DNA from 4 places in the Paenibacillus puldeungensis genome. Region 1 is predicted to be linked to each of the others. Evidence: riboswitches for the same ligand, from Rfam matches in the RefSeq annotation. Region 1 holds a riboswitch; each other region holds the start of a gene.
The links. A riboswitch is a leader RNA that binds a small molecule or an ion and turns the genes downstream of it on or off. The one in region 1 is predicted to bind cyclic di-AMP.
Positions count from the first base shown of each region.

Region 1 (3,207 bases):
TTTTCCGTTTCACCCTGTCCCCAATCACTATGAACGTCGGAACGGTGGGTTAGCACCAGATTGTTCTGTTCATCCGGCAAATAAATTGCGTTCTCCGAACCTATGGTTTGTGAAACTTGCCGGGAGACATTGTCTAACAAGGAGTGAATGTCTGTAATATTGCTCATCTGCTGGCTGAGCTCATAAAGTACGGCTGTGTGCGCCTCCCTCTGCTTGGAGTAGAGCAGTTGCCGTTTCAGCTTTACCGCCAGGCTGGCCGTTAACGTGGCGACTGCCAAATAAACGCCGAATGAAATTAAATAGCGCAAGTCCGTTATACCGAAACTCAGAAAGGGAGAAACGAAGAAGAAATCGAAAGCCAGAACCCCCAAAACGGCTGCGTACAAAGCAGGACGTAGTCCCCAAAAGGCGGCGCTTAGAAGTACAGGTAGCAAAAAAAGAAGCGCTACATTGACTAAATCAAAAGCAAGACCGAATGGATGCATTGCGACGGTCATGCAAGCGATGAGCAGTGTGATGCTTACATAAGGCATCCAGATCGTTTTCAGCTTGTGCATTTTGTGCATTTTTACCCCTTCCTGTCTGTCATGTATCCGTTCCTACTATAAGTTTAGGGTAATGTAAAAAAGAAATAAAATAAACCGGTTATAGGTGTAAAAATTCCATAAAAATGCGTGAAAAGTCCTATAATCATGAGTATTTGAGAGAAAATTGAAGATTCTCCGTTTTGATAACGCTAACTTAATCTTAATATTCCATATTTCAACGAATATTCGAACTGTGACGTTTTACAAAAAAAATTCCGAAGAGTAAGATACGGTCCATGAGTTGAATTGCTATTCGATTCTGAATTGGGGTGCCGATCAAAAACGGGGGAGTAAACGGACTGAAAGCTTGTGTGTGAGAGCAAGTTGATCAGAACTGTTTGGGACGGATTTCTTCGCTCATGAATCATTTAAACCGAAGATAGGGCGTCTCTCACCGCCCGAAGCCGTCAGCTAACCCGCAGGCGAAACGAAGCATGTTTTTTTGAGGGAGAGGATGAATCAACCGCTTGTAATTGATTTTTATAAATAATGATTTATAAACGCTGAGTCCTTGATGTTAAGGAACGGGGGAACCAATGGAAGCCGCAATCGGCTTCATGGGGTGAATCACCAGGCACTTTCGGTGCAGGGTGTAGGGCGACTCTCACGCCCGAATCCGTCAGCTAACCTCGTAAGCGTATTGGAGAGGCAACATTTGTCGCGAGCCGATCAGGATGACTGCGTCATGATCAAGAAGCCGCGGAAAAGGTTCCTCTTTTCCAAAGCTTCTTTTTTGTTGCCTTTTTCCTTGATTAGGAGGAGGAGCGCATGGAGAAAAGCCGTATTTTAGTGGCCGCTTCAAATAAAGCGGGGAGAAACTTCATTCGGTTGCTTATGCATCAAAACGTTCCGGTAGCAGCCTTAACCAATAACAAAAGGGAAGAAAAGCTGCTGAGGGAAATCGGAGTAAATGAGATTTTGCGTGTAAGTACTACCCGTAATAAGGCAGGGGAGATGCCTGTATTTCCGATCGGGCGAGTTTTCATTTTTGAGTCCAGTCTACCGTTGAGCTGCCAGTATTTGCAGTTTGTTGCCCGGTTTTCCTGCAAAGCGACAACTGTTGTGACGACCACGTGGCATCCCGAGGCGATTTATAAAAAACTCGGTGCTTCCTATGTGGTATACACAAAAAACGGGGAAGTCGGGTTTCTACTCAGCGATCTGACTGATTAACTATTGGAGGAGTGTCGTGATGCTGGATATTGGGATGATACTAACGTTGACCGCAGCCTTCGCGCTTGTGATCGGGTTTGTCGTTTGGTGCGGAAGAACGATAGAGGATGCGGGAGGCGAACGCGAATGACAATCGTGTTGATTTTCACGCTTGCATTGCTGATCTACCTGATCTATGCCTTGCTTCATCCGGAAAAGTTTTAATGAGTTTTTTTAGTGGGAGGAACGGTCATGGATATATTTCAAATTGTAATTGTGATCGGCATCTTGATGCTGATTGCCAAACCGCTCGGGAATTATTTGTATCACGTCTTCTCTAACGAACCTAATCGTACGGATAAAATATTTGGGTGGGCCGAGAAGCCTATCTATGCGATCATCGGGTTGAAGAATCGCGCGGGCATGAGCTGGAAGCGGTACGCGGTTAGCTTTATCGCAACCAACTTCGTACTCGTCGCGGTAAGTTACTTGCTGCTGCGGGTGCAGAGCGGCTTGCCGCTTAATCCGAACGATACCGGCAATATGGAGCCAACGCTGGTGCTGAACACGGTTATAAGCTTCATTACGAACACAAACCTGCAGCATTACAGCGGCGAGACAGGGCTGACCTATTTCACTCAAATGGCCGTGATCATGATGATGATGTTTACGTCAGCAGCTACCGGCTTCTCGGTAGCGGTCGCGTTTGTCCGGGGCATTACAAGCAAGGGCAAGACGCTGGGTAACTTCTTTGAGGATTTCGTCAAGGCGCATACGCGGATTTTTTTTCCGCTGGCGGTGATCGTCACGCTCGTGCTGGTCGCGCTGCAGGTACCGCAGACGCTTGATCCTACGCTGACGGTAACGACGCTGCAGGGTACGACGCAGCATATCGCCATCGGGCCTATCGCCTCGCTGGAGTCGATCAAGCATTTGGGTACCAACGGCGGCGGCTTCATGGGTGCCAACTCGGCGCATCCGTTTGAGAATCCGAGCCCGCTGACCAATGTGATCGAGATCCTGTCGATGTGGTCGTTGCCCGCGGCGCTGCCTTTTATGTACGGCAGATTCGCAAAGAGCCGCAAGCAGGGGTGGGTTATATTCTCGGCGATGATGGTTTTGTTCCTCGTATTCCTTACCGTTGTCTATACAGCCGAGAAGAGCGGCAATCCGGCGCTGAACGCGTTTGGTATCGATGCTTCACAGGGCAGCATGGAGGGGAAAGAGGTACGCTTCGGCATTGCCCAATCTGCGCTGTTCACTACCGTGACGACGGCAGCGACGACCGGCACGGTCAACAATATGCACGATACGCTGACCCCGCTCGGCGGTCTGGTGCCGCTGGCGGAGATGATGCTGAACGTCGTATTCGGCGGAAAAGGCGTCGGACTGGTCAATATGCTGATGTATGCCATACTCGCCGTATTCATCTGCGGACTGATGGTCGGCCGCACGCCGGAGTTCCTTG
Region 1 covers NZ_JBHTLM010000009.1:28,841-32,047, forward strand. Annotated here, with positions in the region: gene ACFQ3W_RS13665 (ATP-binding protein) at 1-566, opposite strand, end outside; cyclic di-AMP (ydaO/yuaA leader) riboswitch at 1,079-1,240, shown strand; gene ACFQ3W_RS13670 (hypothetical protein) at 1,356-1,760, shown strand; gene kdpF (K(+)-transporting ATPase subunit F) at 1,887-1,964, shown strand; gene kdpA (potassium-transporting ATPase subunit KdpA) at 1,992-3,207, shown strand, end outside.

Region 2 (3,207 bases), on a different contig from region 1:
TTTGTGGCCGATGCGAGCGCACTTGCCGAAAAATAAGTAACGGATCGATCTGCAGAAAATAGCGGAGCTCATTCGCTATTTTCTATTTTTTTGTTTTAGGTTTTTAGGTAAAATAGGAGGAATGATCGCTTTATGAATCTCATTGATATGTTTATCGAATATCGGAGCTATTTTCTAACCGGTTTGCAATATACCCTTTTGCTCGCAGCCATCGGGGTATTTTGTGGCTTTATTCTAGGGATGATTGTTGCGTTGATCCGTATGTCTTCCTGGGGGATTGTCCGTTTTATAGGTCACGCGTGGGTAGAATTTCTGCGTGGTACTCCAATGCTTGTGCAGTTATTTATTATTCACTACGGTTTTCCTACAATCGGAATTAGTTTTTCCCCGATTGAATCCGGTGCGATTACGTTATCGATTAACAGTTCCGCTTATTTGGCAGAAATTTTCAGGGCAGGAATTCAAGGCGTTGACCGCGGACAAGGAGAGGCGGCGCGTTCTTTGGGGATGACGCGTGGAATGGCTTTACGGTTTATAATTATTCCACAAGCGGTTAAGACAGTGCTTCCAGCGATCGGCAATGAGTTCGTAACGATTATCAAGGAATCGTCTATCGTTTCGATCATCGGGATCACCGAGCTCATTTTCCAATCCGGTGCGATTGTCGGTATTACGTATAACGGGATGACACCATACTTAATCGTAGCGGTTATGTACTTTATCCTGACATTTACCTTATCCCGTATATTAGGTATATTCGAAAGGAAGTTGAAGACCAGTGATCATCGTTAATGATTTGCATAAAAAATTCGGTTCGCTGCATATTTTGAAGGGCATTGACTTGGAAATCTCTAAAGGGGAAGTCGTCGTAGTCATTGGCCCTAGTGGTTCGGGGAAAAGTACTTTTCTGCGCTGCTTGAACCTGCTAGAAGAGCCGACCCAAGGTGAAATTAAGTTTGAGGGCGAGTCCATTACAGGAAAGGGGCACAACATTAATAAGACCCGTGAAAAGATGGGGATGGTGTTCCAGCAATTTAATTTGTTCCCGCACAAAACGGTAATCGATAACATCACCTTAGCGCCGATTCGCGTGAAGAAGATGGATAAGAGCAAAGCGGAAGCAATAGCTATGGATTTGCTGCGCACAGTCGGTCTTGAAGACAAGCGGGACGCATATCCATCCCAGCTGTCCGGCGGTCAGAAGCAGCGGATTGCCATTGCCCGGGCGTTAGCCATGGAACCGCATGTGATGCTGTTTGATGAACCTACGTCTGCACTTGACCCCGAGATGGTCGGTGAGGTGCTTGACGTTATGAAAAAGCTGGCTGAGCGCGGTATGACGATGGTAATCGTAACCCATGAGATGGGCTTTGCCCGCGAGGTAGGAGATCGAATCTTGTTCATGGACCAAGGCGTTATCGTCGAGCAAGGAACACCACAGCAAGTATTTGGTTCGCCACAGCATCAGCGGACACAGGATTTTTTAGGAAAAGTGCTATAATATCTCGCTATTTAAGGACCGTCCGGTTGATCTGGGCGGTTTTTAATTTTGATGACAGGATCAACTAAATAGATAACAATATGTTTACTTCTAGGCTTGAGAAAGGCGCGTTGCGTCGGCCTTATTTTTAGTTGGGAATATTTTCACGTTCAATTGGTAACAAAATTGTGATATATTCAAAAGGCCGAAACCTGCTCCAAGCAGGTGCGGGGGACGATTTATGAAGACAGATGGCTATTGATGGCTATCGATGTTTTCTTGGGGTGAAGCGCTTACTTAAGCGCCGGGGACAATCCTTTTTCCCGAATCCGACAACTAACTCCGCAGGCGATCGCAAAGGAGGGCATCATGTTGAAACAACGTATTTGGTCTAAGGTTTTAAAATCAGCGGTCGCAGCCGCAAGTATTGCAATGGTTCTTCAGACGGCACCCGTATATGCGGACACAGTACATAAGGCTAAGGAGGGAGACACCTTCTACGAATTGGCCCAGAAGTACGGAGTGAATCTTGTGCAGTTGATGAATGCGAATAAGGATGTTAATCCAACGAATATTTACGAAGGGATGGACATCACTATCCCTGGGAAGGAACTTCGTGCCTTATCCACAGCCGGGCCTGCTAAGATTGAAACCATAGAGGCTGCAAAAGCAGCTGTATCGCCACTTAGCGTAATATCTGCCGAAAATATGGTTGAGGCGTGGGGCAAGACGTTTAATTACAGTAGCACACTGCAGGTAAAAGCGAGCGCTTATTCCGCAGCCGAAAGTGAGAACGGAAAATGGGGAGCTGTCGACTATTTCGGTAAGCCTCTAAAGCTGGGTACGATCGCGGTCGATCCGAAAGTGATTCCTATGGGCACCAAGGTGCTCGTTACTGGTCACAGCCATTCAGGACTTCCGAAGCAGGCATTTGTGGCGACAGCTAGCGACCAGGGCGGAGCAATAAAAGGCCGGCGTATCGATATTTTTATCCCCGGTAGCCAAAAAGCGGTAGCTCATTTCGGCTATCAGGACGTAACACTTTATATTTTAAACTAGTTTAAAAATAAAAGGGCTTTCCTTAAAGGGAGAGCCCTTTATTTTTATAGTTATCGGTATTTGACGGTATGCAGTAGCTCGGTCAAATCGACAAAGCTGTAGCCGCTGGCTTTGAGAAAACGGATAATTTCCGGCAATGCCTTGACCGTTCCTGTCAAGTCAGAGCCTACCCCTCCGCCGCCATGGTGGAGAACGATGGAGCCGGGGCCAACGGAAGATAAGACATTTCGCTTAACCTTTTCTTTGCTAAGACCTTTCCAATCCAAAGAATCCACGTCCCAATTGACGATCATATATCCGTTTTTCTTAAGCCATTTGACCTGTTCTTCCTTTATCTCACCGTAAGGTGGACGGATCAGCTTTGGCCTATAGCCAACGGTGCGCTGTATAACTTTTTCCGTGCGCAAGATTTCATTTTGAAACTGTTTCAACGAACGTTTCTTGAAAGCAGGGTGGCTAAAGGAGTGATTCCCTATAAGATGTCCTTCGGAGTGGATTCGTTTTACAAGTGTGGGAAACTTCTTAGCTCGACTACCAACGATGAAAAAGGTCGCCTTCACCCCTTCCTTTCGCAGAGCTTCTAAAATTTGAGGTGTGAATCTGGGATCAGGCACATCGTCAAAAGTTAGGGCCACCTGCTTAATCTCAGAATCCCCTCGGAATTTAAA
Region 2 covers NZ_JBHTLM010000003.1:77,485-80,691, forward strand. Annotated here, with positions in the region: gene ACFQ3W_RS05265 (transporter substrate-binding domain-containing protein) at 1-36, shown strand, start outside; gene ACFQ3W_RS05270 (amino acid ABC transporter permease) at 133-792, shown strand; gene ACFQ3W_RS05275 (amino acid ABC transporter ATP-binding protein) at 779-1,501, shown strand; cyclic di-AMP (ydaO/yuaA leader) riboswitch at 1,674-1,846, shown strand; gene ACFQ3W_RS05280 (3D domain-containing protein) at 1,850-2,539, shown strand; gene ACFQ3W_RS05285 (polysaccharide deacetylase family protein) at 2,590-3,207, opposite strand, start outside.
Region 2: linked by a shared signal. The riboswitch ahead of ACFQ3W_RS05280 (3D domain-containing protein) and the one ahead of ACFQ3W_RS13670 (hypothetical protein) in region 1 are both predicted to bind cyclic di-AMP.

Region 3 (3,207 bases), on a different contig from region 1:
GACCGTCTTGCCTCTGCTGTCGCTGCTTTTCCAGGTACCATTGTTCTGGTAACCAATGAGGTAGGAAGCGGGATCGTCCCGGAATATCCGTTAGGAAGGCTGTACCGTGATTTAGCAGGAATGCTGAACCAGACAATCGCCGACATTTCGGATCAGTTTTTTCTCGTTACTGCCGGAATTCCCATTGAATTAAAAAGCAGGGAGTATCGATTATGAGCCGGAAGGATCGTCCGATATTAGCTGCCTTTCAATTTTTGTCCAGGTTTCCGATCCGTGTGGAGCTCGATTTTACGCCCGATCTGCTGCGCAGAAGCGCAAAGTACTATCCGCTTGTGGGAGCGGTGATCGGATTACTGATCTGGGCTGCAGCCGCTATATTCTCTTTGGCGCTCCCTGCGCTCCCTGCTGCGGTCCTGACACTCGTAGTTTGGGTATGGATTACCGGCGGGCTTCATTTGGACGGCTGGATGGACACCGCCGACGGATTGCTCAGCTATAGATCCCGGGATAAAATGCTGGAAATTATGAAGGATAGCCGAGTCGGTGCGATGGGAGTAATGGCTTGCGTATTGCTGCTACTTCTCAAAATGTCGCTTATTGTCTCCTTGCTGGAAAAAGGCCCCTTTTACACCGGGCTGGCCTTCATGACGGCACCAGTATGGAGCCGATGGTTCATGACTTGGGCGATGCGGACATGGCCTAAGGCCCGGCAGGGTGAAGGCCTAGCTAGTCATTTTCAGGGTTTTGAAACCCGTGCTGCTGTCCATTCTGGCGTGCTCGCATTCCTGCTATCGGCATCAGGTATGCTGCTGGCAGAAATCTCTTTGGTGGGGAGAGGGACTGAGCTACCCTGGCTGCAGCTGCTCTTCTATTTTTTGCTCCACCCTATACTTGCTTGGGGGATGGGGACCTGGGCAGCCCGCCGCATAAACGCAAAACTTGGCGGATTAACCGGCGATACCTATGGGGCATTGAACGAAGGACTGGAGGTCTTATTGCTCCTTTTCGCAGTGATTTTGTTTCGGTGATACGCGACCTTAACAACAAACTTTGACAACGCCTCCAAATTTGAGTTAACATAATAATACGCTTAGTTTTCGATGAGTAAAGTCGAAAAGCGGGGGAACCAATCATTGGGGCGAATCGTTTACATCAGAACGTAGGGATCCATCTTTCCCGAGCCCGTCAGCTAACCTCGTTTGCAGTGGATGGGTCATAATTCCTCATATTTTCAGTCATCCATCATTGACCCTTTTTATAGGGTCTTTTTGTTTTTTTATAAGACCTCTCACCGCGAAATTAAGGCGGAGTGCTATATCATTCACTGCGATTGGTTTCTCGCTTCTCTTCATTACGAATCGTCACATTCAAAGGAGGAGATCGAGCATGGCACAGCCCAAGTTTATTACCGACATTGAAAAGGTGAAACAGTTATTCGAACATGAGCGTGAAGAACTACGTCCCATCACCGACAAATTCGTATTTCGAGCAAACGACTATTATCTGAAACTCATTGACTGGAATGATCCTGAGGATCCGATCCGCAAGCTGGTTATCCCAAACACGGGAGAACTCAAGGAGTATGGGCGCTGGGATGCCTCCGACGAAGCCGCCAATTATGTTGTTCCTGGCTGCCAGCACAAATATCGGACAACTGCTTTGTTAATCGTGTCCGAGGTATGTGGTTCATACTGTCGATACTGTTTCCGAAAACGGCTGTTCCGCAATGATGTGAAGGAAGCGATGTCCGACGTGACTCCAGGCATTGAGTATATTGCTAACCACCCCGAAATTAACAATGTACTTCTGACTGGCGGCGACAGTCTCATTCTTGCCACAAAGAAGCTTCGTACCATACTGGAGAAACTACGGTCCATCGAGCATGTTAAAATCATACGCCTCGGCTCCAAAATTCCGGTGTTCAATCCAATGCGCATTTACGAAGATCCCGAGCTGCTCGAGCTAATCAAGGAATTCTCGAGCGTGGAGAAGCGGATTTATGTCATGGCTCATATTAACCATCCCCGCGAAATTACGCCGGAGGCCGTACGTGGTTTTCAAGCGCTGCATGATGCCGGAGCGATCGTCGTTAATCAAACACCAATTCTTAAAGGCATTAACGATGATTCTGCCGTTCTAGGAGATCTGCTAGACCGCTTATCTTGGGCAGGCGTGACACCGTATTATTTTTTCATCAACCGCCCAGTGGCCGGAAACTCTGATTTTGTTATCCCGCTTAAACGGGCATACAGCCTTGTGGAGGAAGCCAAAGCACGAACTTCAGGGCTTGGGAAACGCGTTCGTCTATCCATGAGTCATGCCTCGGGCAAAATAGAGATATTGGCGATTGAAAACGGTCAAGCCTATTTGAAGTATCACCAATCCCGCGATAACGAATACGGCAAGTTTATGGTGCTAGAATGCCCGGACGATGCCGCATGGTTTGATGATCTGCCGGGGAGCGGGGCGTACTGGAGGAAACCGGAGAGTAAGAAGGATAGCTGCCAGACTGCGCTTGAACTATCAGATATTGGCGTGTAGGGCTCAAACGCAAATATATAATGTATCAAAAAAGACGTACTCCCTTGACCGGCTTCGGTGCATGGAGTACGTCTTCTACTGGTAATCAGCAATTGTGCCAGCTACACTTGAAACTTCCCAATGGACTCTCTTAGGGACAAAGCTTGCTCATGCAGCGAGCGAACTGTTTTGGCGTGTGATTCCATTTCGCTGAGCTGTTGCTCGGAATATTTCGAAATTTGTTCCATGTTCTCAAGCGATTTGGCTGTAATGTTTGCCGATTCCTCTACAGAGGCGGTGACTTCCTCCGTACCGGCGGACACCTCTTGCGTAGAGGCGGATACAGATTGGATCGTCAAATTGATATTGTCAATGAGCCGGGTTAATTGTTCGAAGGCAAGCCCAGCTTTCTTTACCCGGTCGGTACCGGACACAATTTCTTGACTGGCGCGGTGCATAGCGTTGACAGAGTTTTCCGATTCCTCGCGAATGCTCAGCAAATATTCCCCGATTTCTTCCATGGCGAGGCGCGATTGCTCAGCCAGCTTCCGCACTTCCTCGGCCACGACGGCAAATCCCTTGCCGTTTTCACCGGCTCGAGCCGCTTCGATCGCAGCGTTTAAGGCAAGAATATTAATCTGCTTCGTGATTTCAGTAATCGTTCCGACCACACTCGCAATGGATTCA
Region 3 covers NZ_JBHTLM010000023.1:45,229-48,435, reverse strand. Annotated here, with positions in the region: gene cobU (bifunctional adenosylcobinamide kinase/adenosylcobinamide-phosphate guanylyltransferase) at 1-216, shown strand, start outside; gene cobS (adenosylcobinamide-GDP ribazoletransferase) at 213-1,028, shown strand; cyclic di-AMP (ydaO/yuaA leader) riboswitch at 1,078-1,219, shown strand; gene ACFQ3W_RS22290 (KamA family radical SAM protein) at 1,387-2,541, shown strand; gene ACFQ3W_RS22285 (methyl-accepting chemotaxis protein) at 2,643-3,207, opposite strand, start outside.
Region 3: linked by a shared signal. The riboswitch ahead of ACFQ3W_RS22290 (KamA family radical SAM protein) and the one ahead of ACFQ3W_RS13670 (hypothetical protein) in region 1 are both predicted to bind cyclic di-AMP.

Region 4 (3,207 bases), on a different contig from region 1:
TTGCATCCGCTACGACAGCATGCGTCAGATGATCGCTCATTTCGTCGACCAGCTCCTCATTCCGGTCAATGCCTAGGACCTCATAGCCAAGATCCATGAGCTCCAGTGCCAAACTTGAGCCAAAACGCCCAAGTCCGATCACTACAAACTGCTGTGTTTTCATCGTTTGGTTAATCCCCTTATCCTATAATCATTTTGCCTTCCGGGTGGCGATATAATTCTTTACCCTTCTTCGGTCCAAGCGCATAAGCCAGCGTCAGCGGTCCGAGCCGTCCGGCGAACATGGTGAGGCTAATAATAATTTTACCGATCACTGTCAGTTTTCCGGTTAACCCCATCGTTAGACCGACGGTACCAAACGCAGAGGTCGTTTCAAACAAAATGCTAAGGAAGCTTGCATCCTCCGTCGTTGACAGCACCATGGCCACCGCAATGACCAGGAACAAGGATAACATCGTAAGTGTGATTGCCTTGAAGATCCGTTCTTGAGTAAGCCGGTAACGAAACAGCACAAGGTCGGAGCGTCCACGAATCATGGAAGCCACCGCGCCAACGAGAATCGTAAATGTCGTTGTTTTGATCCCGCCCCCGGTAGAGCTAGGCGAAGCCCCGATAAACATCAGAATAATGATGAAAAATTGGGTTGCCTGGCGCAATGCACCGATATCGAGCGTATTGGCTCCCGCCGTTCTTGGCGTAACCGATTGAAAGAAGGAGCTCCAAATTTTCCCGCTCCAACCCAGTGGTTCAAGCGTTCTAGGATTCGTGAATTCAAATATGAAAATGACAATCGCGCCGATCAAAATCAGAGCGGAAGTCATAGATAGTACGACTTTGGAATGTAGCGAAAATCTGCGATGTCGCCGAAATTCAATGATGTCAGATAATACAATAAACCCGATGCCACCAGATACAATCAGGAACATGGCAACAAAGTTGACGATGGGATCAGCGACATATTGCGTCAGGCTCCTATATTCTCCGAATAAATCGAACCCCGCATTGTTAAACATAGACACCGCATGCCATACACCGTAATACAACGCCCTCCCAATCGGCATATCAAATGACCAGCGGATGGCAAAGATTAGGGCCGCGCAGGATTCAATAACGAGGGAATACATCAATACCTTTCGAATTAATCTTACGATACCCTCCATCGTGTTTTGGTTCATCGCCTCTTGGAGGAGTAAACGGTCTCTAAGCGATATTTTGCGTTTCAAAACGAGTGAGAACAACGTTGCCATGGTCATGAAGCCGAGACCGCCCACCTGTATTAACATGACAATGACAACTTGCCCAAACGTGGAGAAATAGGTGCCGGTGTCGCGAACGACCAAGCCCGTAACGCAAGTAGCTGAAGTGGCCGTAAACAGTGCATCAACAAAAGGCAACGTCGTTCCCTTTGTGCTGGAAATCGGGAGCATCAGCAAAACCGAACCCAGCAAAATAATAAGCGCAAATCCCATCACCAAAATTTGTGGCGGAGATAAGCTGATTTTTTTGAAGAACAACATATTCACCTCATCGTTGTAGTTAAAAAAGAACAAAAGAAAAAAAGCACTGGATTTCCAATGCCTTTCGGTGTTTGGCTCCTGTTGCAAAGGCCTACGAGGTTAGCTGCCGGATTCGGACATGCACAGTTGCCCTATTCGCTGGTTGTGGCAAGTAGCCGCAAGTTTACGCGAAATTCACCCCCAAAAAATCGGTTCCCCCGTTTTCAAATTGAAATTCGGCCGATATTCTTTTTTTCATAAATTTTCATTTCATTTTCGTCAAATGGATTATAATCCTTATTCACTTCCACTACAAAGTTGTATTTCCATGAAAAAGCTGTAAAATTGGCTAAAAGCAGCGAAACAATCTTTAAGTTCGCTTTAAATCTGAGTCATGCTAAGGCTGGCAGATGTTATTGCGCCTTTACAAGATTTTCCCTTCTGCTATGGCGAAGGTTTTAACGCTGTGTTATCTTTACTTTGACGCACTTGGAAACAATTCATGCGATTTCAAACAAATTATTATTAAAGGAGTTCTTTGGAAATGAATTCTTCCACGAAACCATTCGGTCGCATCCTAAATCAAAAATCGATCTGGGTGCTGGCCGCTCTCGGACTGATTATTTTCTTGTTTGTACAAGTATTTCCATCAACGGCTTCTGAAACACTGGAAATGGACCAATCAAACAAGGTCATCTCCAAGCAGCAAGCCAGAAATGAAGCGATAAAATTCGCTCAATCCGTATTACAAATGAAATTAGACGGGCAGGAGCAGGCACTAGTTACTTACGAGACCAATTCAGATCTTTATGGTTATTTAACCAAAGAGGACCTGCTGGCATCATTTTCGAAGAAATATGAGAAAAAATTTCCTTACGACGTTTTTCGTGTTCATTTTACCCACCCGGATGCGGTATTAAACCAGCTTAACGTTGACGTACATATGACGACCGGCCAAGTCGTCCGATTTGAGAAAGTCGCTTCAGCCAGCACGGCCAATAAACAAATGATGCTGAAATATGGTAGCGAAACCGAAGCTTCTTTACGTTCTTGGGAAGGGGACATGACCCTCGCGGAAAAGGAAAAGCTCGCCGAACCTTACCTAAAAGCATTCGGGTTCCAAAGCGATCAACTGGAACTGGCATCCAAAGAAGGAGACGTCGGTCTCCTGTATCATGTACCCGGATCCAAAGTAGGAGAATCCCAGGCTCAGATCAAATTGCATTATGAATACGGCGCGGTCTCCTCGCTGGAAAGCTCCTTTTCGGTGCCACAGTCACATACGGATTATGTAAAGGGACAGACCAAAATTGCTAACTGGCTCACCTTTGGAGGATATGCTCTGTTTACGCTCGTGCTTGGCATTTTGGCTATAGTATACAGCGCTCTGACTAGAATGCATACCTCCTTTAAAAGAGGTATATTCCTAGCCTCCGTCTATTTCATTCTTTCCATGGCAGGAACGATCAATATGCTCCCGGCCTTCCAATCGGAGAGCACGGAGACCGGTGTTATCATGTTCGCACTAATCTTTCAAGGTCTGGTAACGCTATTCCTCGCCGCCTCCGTCTATTTCTCACTCGTCGGTGGAGACGGGCTGTGGCGGAAAAGTGAGCTGCGCTTATGGGCTCGGGCCAAGGAGCCAGGCTACGGTCGCCAAGTGCTCACTTCCATGGGCCAAGGATACGCTTGGGCCCTCATTTTGCTCGGT
Region 4 covers NZ_JBHTLM010000014.1:17,323-20,529, forward strand. Annotated here, with positions in the region: gene ACFQ3W_RS17720 (potassium channel family protein) at 1-163, opposite strand, end outside; gene ACFQ3W_RS17725 (TrkH family potassium uptake protein) at 180-1,517, opposite strand; cyclic di-AMP (ydaO/yuaA leader) riboswitch at 1,591-1,748, opposite strand; gene ACFQ3W_RS17730 (CPBP family intramembrane glutamic endopeptidase) at 2,041-3,207, shown strand, end outside.
Region 4: linked by a shared signal. The riboswitch ahead of ACFQ3W_RS17725 (TrkH family potassium uptake protein) and the one ahead of ACFQ3W_RS13670 (hypothetical protein) in region 1 are both predicted to bind cyclic di-AMP.